DNA from 2 places in the Streptomyces sp. NPDC048352 genome. Region 1 is predicted to be linked to the other one. Evidence: riboswitches for the same ligand, from Rfam matches in the RefSeq annotation. Region 1 holds a riboswitch; the other holds the start of a gene.
What was found. Region 1 has a riboswitch for thiamine pyrophosphate ahead of AB0D45_RS03050 (thiamine ABC transporter substrate-binding protein). Riboswitches for the same ligand answer to the same signal wherever they lie in the genome.
Positions count from the first base shown of each region.

Region 2: it holds a riboswitch for thiamine pyrophosphate, as region 1 does, so the genes downstream of both, thiC (phosphomethylpyrimidine synthase ThiC) here and AB0D45_RS03050 (thiamine ABC transporter substrate-binding protein) in region 1, are expected to answer to the same signal.

Region 1 is NZ_JBEZKZ010000003.1:127,664-131,417, reverse strand. It holds gene frr (ribosome recycling factor) at 1-56, shown strand, start outside; gene AB0D45_RS03060 (phosphatidate cytidylyltransferase) at 56-1,132, shown strand; gene rlmN (23S rRNA (adenine(2503)-C(2))-methyltransferase RlmN) at 1,265-2,380, shown strand; TPP riboswitch at 2,440-2,549, shown strand; gene AB0D45_RS03050 (thiamine ABC transporter substrate-binding protein) at 2,635-3,735, shown strand.
Region 2 is NZ_JBEZKZ010000002.1:113,384-117,137, forward strand. It holds gene thiC (phosphomethylpyrimidine synthase ThiC) at 70-1,857, opposite strand; TPP riboswitch at 1,852-1,996, opposite strand; gene AB0D45_RS01735 (YibE/F family protein) at 2,036-3,469, shown strand; gene AB0D45_RS01740 (SsgA family sporulation/cell division regulator) at 3,536-3,754, opposite strand, start outside.

The DNA of each region.
Region 1 (3,754 bases):
TCGCGCAGGTGGACGAGCTGCTCAAGCACAAGGAAGCCGAGCTCCTCGAGGTCTGATGAACGACTCTCCCTGGGCCGCGGAGCCGGTTCCGGCGGGTCCCGCATACGATGCGCTGGTGGGCCCGCACACTGCGCCCATGCCCATCGTGCCCGATGCCGCCGGCCGTGCCTTCGACGACCGGGAAGCACGCGATCGGGGGGCCGCCTTCGTGGGCGGCCCCCCGTTCCGCGCCGAGACGCCGTTGCAGGAGCCCATGCCCAGCCCCCCGCCTCCGCCTTCACCGGCCCCGCACGACGCCTCGCCCCCGCCGCAGAAGAAGCGCGCGGGGCGGGACCTGCGTGCCGCCATAGGGGTCGGCGTCGGCCTCGGCGCGGTGATCTTCGCGTCGCTGTTCATCGTCAAGGCCGTCTTCGTCGGCGTGATCGTCGTCGCGGTCGTCGTCGGCCTGTGGGAGCTCACCTCCCGGCTCCAGGAGAAGAAGGGCATCAAGGCGCCGCTGGTCCCGCTCGCGGTCGGCGGCGCGGCGATGATCATCGCGGGCTACGTGCGCGGGGCCGAGGGCGCCTGGGTGGCCATGGCGCTCACGGCGCTGGCCGTCCTGGTGTGGCGGATGACGGAACCGCCCGAGGACTACCTCAAGGACGTCACCGCGGGCGTCTTCGCCGCGTTCTACGTGCCCTTCCTGGCCACCTTCGTCGCGATGCTGCTCACCCCCGACGACGGTCCGCAGCGGGTGGTGACCTTCCTGGTCCTGACGGTGGTCAGCGACACCGGCGCGTACGCGGTGGGCTGGCGCTTCGGCAAGACCAAGCTCGCGCCGCGCATCAGCCCCGGCAAGACCCGCGAGGGGCTCGTGGGAGCGGTGGCCTTCGCCATGGCGGCCGGCGCCCTGTGCATGGAGTTCCTGATTGACGGGGGCTCCTGGTGGCAGGGCCTGCTGCTGGGCCTCGCGGTCGCGGTCAGCGCCACCCTGGGCGACCTCGGCGAGTCGATGATCAAGCGTGACCTGGGCATCAAGGACATGGGCACGCTGCTCCCCGGCCACGGGGGCATCATGGACCGGCTGGACTCGCTGCTGCCGACCGCCCCGGTGGTGTGGCTGCTGCTGGCGGCGTTCGTCGGCACGGGCTGACCGGCCCGGGCCGGGTTATCCTGGAGGGCGCGCCGCGTGTACGCGGCGCGCCTTTTCCGTCCAGCGGCCGCGCCGCGGACCGGCCCTGCACGCGCGGGGTGACCCCCACCCCGTCGCACTGAGGAGTACAGCATGGCCCCCCGTCCCGTCCCGGGTGAGCTCACCTTCGTCGCGCCCCGCGGAGCGAAGAAGCCGCCCCGGCACCTGGCCGACATGACCCCGGCCGAGCGCCGCGAGGCGGTCGCCGCGATCGGCGAGAAGCCGTTCCGGGCCAAGCAGCTCTCCCAGCACTACTTCGCCCGCTACGCGCACGACCCGGCCGAGTGGACCGACATCCCGGCGGGCTCGCGGGAGAAGCTCCAGCAGGAGCTGCTGCCCGAGCTGATGAACGTCGTCCGGCACATCTCGTGCGACGACGACACCACCCGCAAGACCCTGTGGAAGCTGCACGACGGCACGCTCGTGGAGTCGGTGCTGATGCGCTACCCCGACCGCGTGACGATGTGCATCTCCTCCCAGGCCGGCTGCGGCATGAACTGCCCCTTCTGCGCCACCGGCCAGGCCGGCCTCGACCGCAACCTCTCCACCGCCGAGATCGTGCACCAGATCGTCGACGGCATGCGCGCCCTGCGCGACGGCGAGGTCCCCGGCGGCCCGGCCCGCCTGTCCAACATCGTCTTCATGGGCATGGGCGAGCCGCTCGCCAACTACAAGCGCGTCGTCGGCGCCATCCGCCGCCTCACCGACCCGGAGCCCGACGGCCTGGGCCTGTCGCAGCGCGGCATCACCGTCTCCACCGTCGGCCTGGTCCCGGCCATGCTGCGCTTCGCCGACGAGGGCTTCAAGTGCCGCCTCGCGGTCTCCCTGCACGCCCCGGACGACGAGCTGCGCGACACCCTCGTCCCCGTGAACACCCGCTGGAAGGTCCGCGAGGTCCTCGACGCGGCCTGGGAGTACGCGGAGAAGTCCGGGCGCCGGATCTCCATCGAGTACGCCCTGATCCGCGACATCAACGACCAGGCCTGGCGCGGCGACCTGCTCGGGCGCCTGCTCAAGGGCAAGCGCGTACACGTCAACCTGATCCCGCTGAACCCGACGCCCGGCTCGAAGTGGACCGCCTCGCGGCCCGAGGACGAGAAGGCCTTCGTCGAGGCGATCGCCCGGCACGGCGTGCCCGTGACCGTACGCGACACCCGCGGCCAGGAGATCGACGGCGCCTGCGGCCAGCTCGCCGCCTCGGAACGCTAGATTCCGGTCGCCGGTGGGCCTGATTCGGCCGCGGGGTACCCTGTGGCCGAACCAATTGCATATTCCGACAGGGGAGCGCCACAGCGCTGAGAGTGCGGTATCCGTCATCCGCAGACCCTCTGAACCTCGCCCCGGTCATTCGGGGTAGGAAGTTCGGTCACCACTCAAGCTGTTGCGCCCTGCCCGGCGTCCGCTCGCACAGAGCGCCGGGCGGGGCCGCGTCTTCTCCTGGTCATCCCAGGAGGAATTCACCAGTGAGCACCACCAGGAAGATCGCGGGCGCGACGCTCGCGGCCGCGCTCGGCGTCACCACCCTCAGTGCCTGCGGCGGCTCCGGCGCCGAGGACGGGGCCGCGGGCGCGAGCGACGCGCCGAAGTCCAAGACGGTCACCCTCGTCTCCCACGACTCCTTCAACGTGACCGACACGGTCCTCAAGGAGTTCGAGCAGCAGAGCGGCTACACCGTCAAGGTCCTGAAGTCCGGGGACGCGGGCGCGGCCCTCAACCAGGAGATCCTCACCAAGGGCTCCCCGCGCGGCGACGTCTTCTTCGGCGTCGACAACACGCTGCTCTCGCGCGCCCTCGACAACGGGATCTTCACCCCCTACCAGGCCAAGGGCCTGGACGGCGTGAAGCCGGAGTTCGTCCTCGACCAGCAGCACCGGGTCACCCCGGTCGACTCCGGCGACATCTGCGTCAACTACGACAAGGCCTACTTCGCCGACAAGAAGATCGCCCCGCCGCAGACGCTGGACGACCTGGTCAAGCCGGAGTACAAGAACCTGCTGGTCACCGAGAACGCCGCGACCTCCTCGCCCGGCCTCGGCTTCCTCCTCGCCTCCGTCGGCAAGTACGGCGAGGAGGGCTGGAAGGACTACTGGAGCAAGCTCAAGGCCAACGGCGTCGAGGTCGTCGACGGCTGGGAGCAGGCCTACAACGAGCGCTTCTCCGGCTCCGCCGGCGGCAAGAAGGCCAAGGGGGACCGCCCGCTGGTCGTCTCCTACGCCTCCAGCCCGCCGGTCGAGGTCCTCTACGCCGAGCCGCAGCCGGCCGAGGCCCCCACGGGCGTGGCCACCGGCACCTGCTTCCGCCAGGTCGAGTTCGCGGGCCTGCTGAAGGGCGCGAAGAACGAGGAGGGCGGCAAGGCCCTCGTCGACTTCCTGGTGAGCAAGAAGTTCCAGGAGGACATGCCGCTCCAGATGTTCGTGAACCCGGTGCTCAAGGACGCGAAGCTGCCGGACCTGTTCACGAAGCACGGCGTCGTCGTCGAGAAGCCGGAGACGGTCGCCCCCGACGCCATCGCCAAGAACCGTGAGCAGTGGGTCAAGACGTGGTCCTCGCTCGTCGTGAAGTAGGACGCGAGCGCCACCGGGA
Region 2 (3,754 bases), on a different contig from region 1:
CTCCCCCCATGAGGTCGCGGGCCGGCCCGTGTCCGGGTCCGGGGCCCGGATCGGTGTCCGGTCCCGGGGTCAGTCGGCCAGCGGCAGGTAGACCCGGTTGCCCGAGGCCGCGAACTCGGCGGACTTCTCCGCCATGCCCGCCTCGATCTCGTCGGCCTTCAGGTCACCGCCGTGCTCGCGGCGGATGTCCTGCGAGATCTTCATCGAGCAGAACTTCGGACCGCACATGGAGCAGAAGTGCGCGGTCTTGGCCGGCTCCGCGGGGAGGGTCTCGTCGTGGAACTCGCGGGCCGTGTCCGGGTCGAGGGCCAGGTTGAACTGGTCCTCCCAGCGGAACTCGAAGCGCGCGTCCGACAGGGCGTCGTCCCACTCCTGGGCACCGGGGTGGCCCTTGGCCAGGTCCGCCGCGTGTGCCGCGATCTTGTACGTGATGACGCCGGTCTTCACGTCGTCCCGGTTCGGCAGGCCCAGGTGCTCCTTGGGCGTGACGTAGCAGAGCATCGCCGTGCCCCACCAGGCGATCATCGCGGCGCCGATGCCCGAGGTGATGTGGTCGTACGCGGGCGCGACGTCCGTGGTCAGCGGGCCGAGCGTGTAGAACGGCGCCTCCTCGCAGATCTCCTGCTGGAGGTCGATGTTCTCCTTGATCTTGTGCATCGGGACGTGGCCCGGGCCCTCGATCATGGTCTGCACGTTGTGGCGCTTGGCGATGGTGTTCAGCTCGCCCAGCGTCTTCAGCTCGGCGAACTGCGCCGCGTCGTTGGCGTCCGCGATGGAGCCGGGGCGCAGGCCGTCACCCAGCGAGTAGGTGACGTCGTACGCCGCGAGGATCTCGCAGAGCTCCTCGAAGTTCGTGTAGAGGAAGTTCTCCTTGTGGTGCGCCAGGCACCAGGCGGCCATGATCGAGCCGCCGCGCGAGACGATGCCGGTCTTGCGGCGGGCGGTCAGCGGCACGTAGGGGAGCAGCACGCCGGCGTGGACGGTCATGTAGTCGACGCCCTGCTCGGCCTGCTCGATGACCGTGTCCTTGTAGATCTCCCAGGTCAGGTCCTCGGCCCTGCCGTCGACCTTCTCCAGCGCCTGGTAGAGCGGCACGGTGCCGATCGGCACGGGGGAGTTGCGCAGGACCCACTCGCGGGTGGTGTGGATGTTGCGGCCCGTGGAGAGGTCCATGACCGTGTCGGCGCCCCACTTGGTCGCCCAGGTCATCTTGTCGACCTCCTCCTCGATGGAGGAGGTGACGGCGGAGTTGCCGATGTTGGCGTTGACCTTCACCAGGAACTTCTTGCCGATGATCATCGGCTCGATCTCCGGGTGGTTCACGTTCGCCGGGAGCACCGCGCGGCCGGCGGCGATCTCCTCGCGCACGACCTCCGGGGAGACGTTCTCGCGGATCGCCACGTACTCCATCTCCGGGGTGACCTCGCCCCGGCGGGCGTACGCGAGCTGCGTGACGGCGGCGCCTCCACGGCCCCTGCGGGGCTGGCGCGGACGGCCCGGGAAGACCGCGTCGAGGTTCTTGAGGCCCCCGCGCGGGGAGGTGTGCTTGATGCCGTCGTCCTCGGGGCGGACCGGGCGGCCCGCGTACTCCTCGGTGTCCCCGCGGCCGATGATCCAGTTCTCGCGCAGCGGGGGCAGGCCCCGGCGCACGTCGGTCTCGATCTGCGGGTCGGTGTACGGCCCGGACGTGTCGTAGAGCGTGACGTCCTTGCCGTTGGTGAGGTGGACCTGGCGGACCGGCACCCGGATGTCCGGGCGGGAGCCCGCCAGGTATCCCTTGTGCCAGCCGGGCTGGCGCTCGGTCTGGCCGTCGGCGTCCTGGCTGACGGCAGGCGTGCGTGCGTCCTGAATGGTCATGAGACCTGATCTCCCTACGCCGGCATTACCCGGTAACAGGTTCGGCGGTCGACGCAGCCTCCTCCCGTACGCATTCTCCTGCGCGTACGGTGATCAGCGCCCTCTCAGCCCGGTGCTCCGAGCTCCCGCGTTGTGCAAAGTAGCCCCCACGTTAGCGTCGTGTGTGGCGTGCTGAACAGTGGGCCCCCTCATCTCTTGCGATGATCTGCCGGTGACGACCTCGCCGCAGCCTCCCCACGAGCCCACAGATCCCTCGGGCCACACCGGCCACGGGCATGCGTCCCACCGGCACGCGGCCGACTCCTCCCACGGGCATTCCCACGGCCACGGCCCGGCGGCTCCGGTCTCCAAGCACCTGCGCAAGGTGATCGCCGCCGTACTGATCCCCTTCGCCGCAGCCGTGTTCGTCGGCATGGCCGTGCTCTGGCCCGGCGGCGCCCCCGCCCACGAACGCACCGGGGTGGGCTTCGACCGGCAGACGCAGCAGGGCAAGGTCGTCGCTCTCGCGAAGGTCGACTGCAAATCGGTCAACGCCTCGCAGGTCCCCCCCACCGGCGACACCTCCACCCCCGAGGGGCGCGAGGCGCAGGCCGCCCGGACCGGCGAGTGCAAGAAGGCCACCGTCGAGGTCACCAGCGGACCGGAGCAGGGACGCGCCTTCTTCGAGATCGTCCAGCCGGGTGCGCCACGGCAGTTGGAGAAGGGCCAGGAGGTGGTGGTCGCCTACGCGCCGGACGCGCCGCGGGACCTCCAGTACTCGGTGATCGACCTGAACCGGAAGCTCCCGCTGGCCCTGCTGGCCGGCATCTTCGCCGTCGCGGTCGTCGTGGTGGGCCGGATGCGCGGACTGTTCGCCCTCATCGCGCTCGTCGTCAGCTTCGGCGTCCTGACGCTCTTCATCCTCCCGGCGATCCTCCAGGGCTCGAACCCCTTGCTCGTCGCCGTCATCGGCGCGAGCGCGATCATGCTGATCGCGCTCTACATGTGCCACGGGCTGACGGCGAGGACCTCCGTGGCGGTCCTCGGCACACTGGTCTCGCTGCTGCTGATCGGGCTGCTGGGCTCGGTGTTCATCGGCCGGGCGTTCCTGAGCGGCAACACGGACGACAACACCGGTCTCATCCACGGGCTCTACCCGGACATCGACATGAGCGGCCTGCTGCTCGCAGGCGTGATCATCGGATCGCTGGGCGTGCTCGACGACGTGACCGTCACCCAGACGTCGGCCGTATGGGAACTCCACCAGGCGGACCCGGACATGGGCCCGCGCGCCCTGTACCGGGCGGCCATCCGGATCGGCCGCGACCACATCGCGTCGGTGGTCAACACCCTCGTGCTGGCGTACGCCGGCGCCGCGCTGCCCTTGCTGCTGCTGTTCTCGATCGCCGACAGCAGCATGGGCACGGTGGCCAACAGCGAGCTGGTCGCGGAGGAGATCGTTCGCACCCTCGTGGGCTCCATCGGGCTCGTGGCCTCGGTGCCCGTGACCACGGCGCTGGCTGCGCTGGTGGTCTCGGCCGACCGGCCGGCGGGCGCGGGCGGCGCCGGGGCCTCCGGGGCGGCCGCGGGGCCGGCCCGCGGCGGCCGGGGCCGGCGGCGGCGCAAGCGCTGAAGGGCGGGCTGCCGGGGGGGGTGACGGTGACGGTGACGCCGCGCGGCCCCCGCCCCGTCGCGCTCGTCAGCCCGCGTTGCGCTCGTTCTGCTGTGAGTCGGCGAGGATCTTGTCGAGCGCCTGGTCGAGGCTCTCCTCGAAGTCGCCGAGGTTGCGCTCCTGACCGAGCGGAACGATCCGGTCGGTCCGGTCCAGGAACGCGACGAGCGGTGCGGCGCCGGCCCGGAACAGGGCTCGGTCCGCCGCGACCTGGAGCCGGATGTGGACGTCGGACAGCTCCTCCGG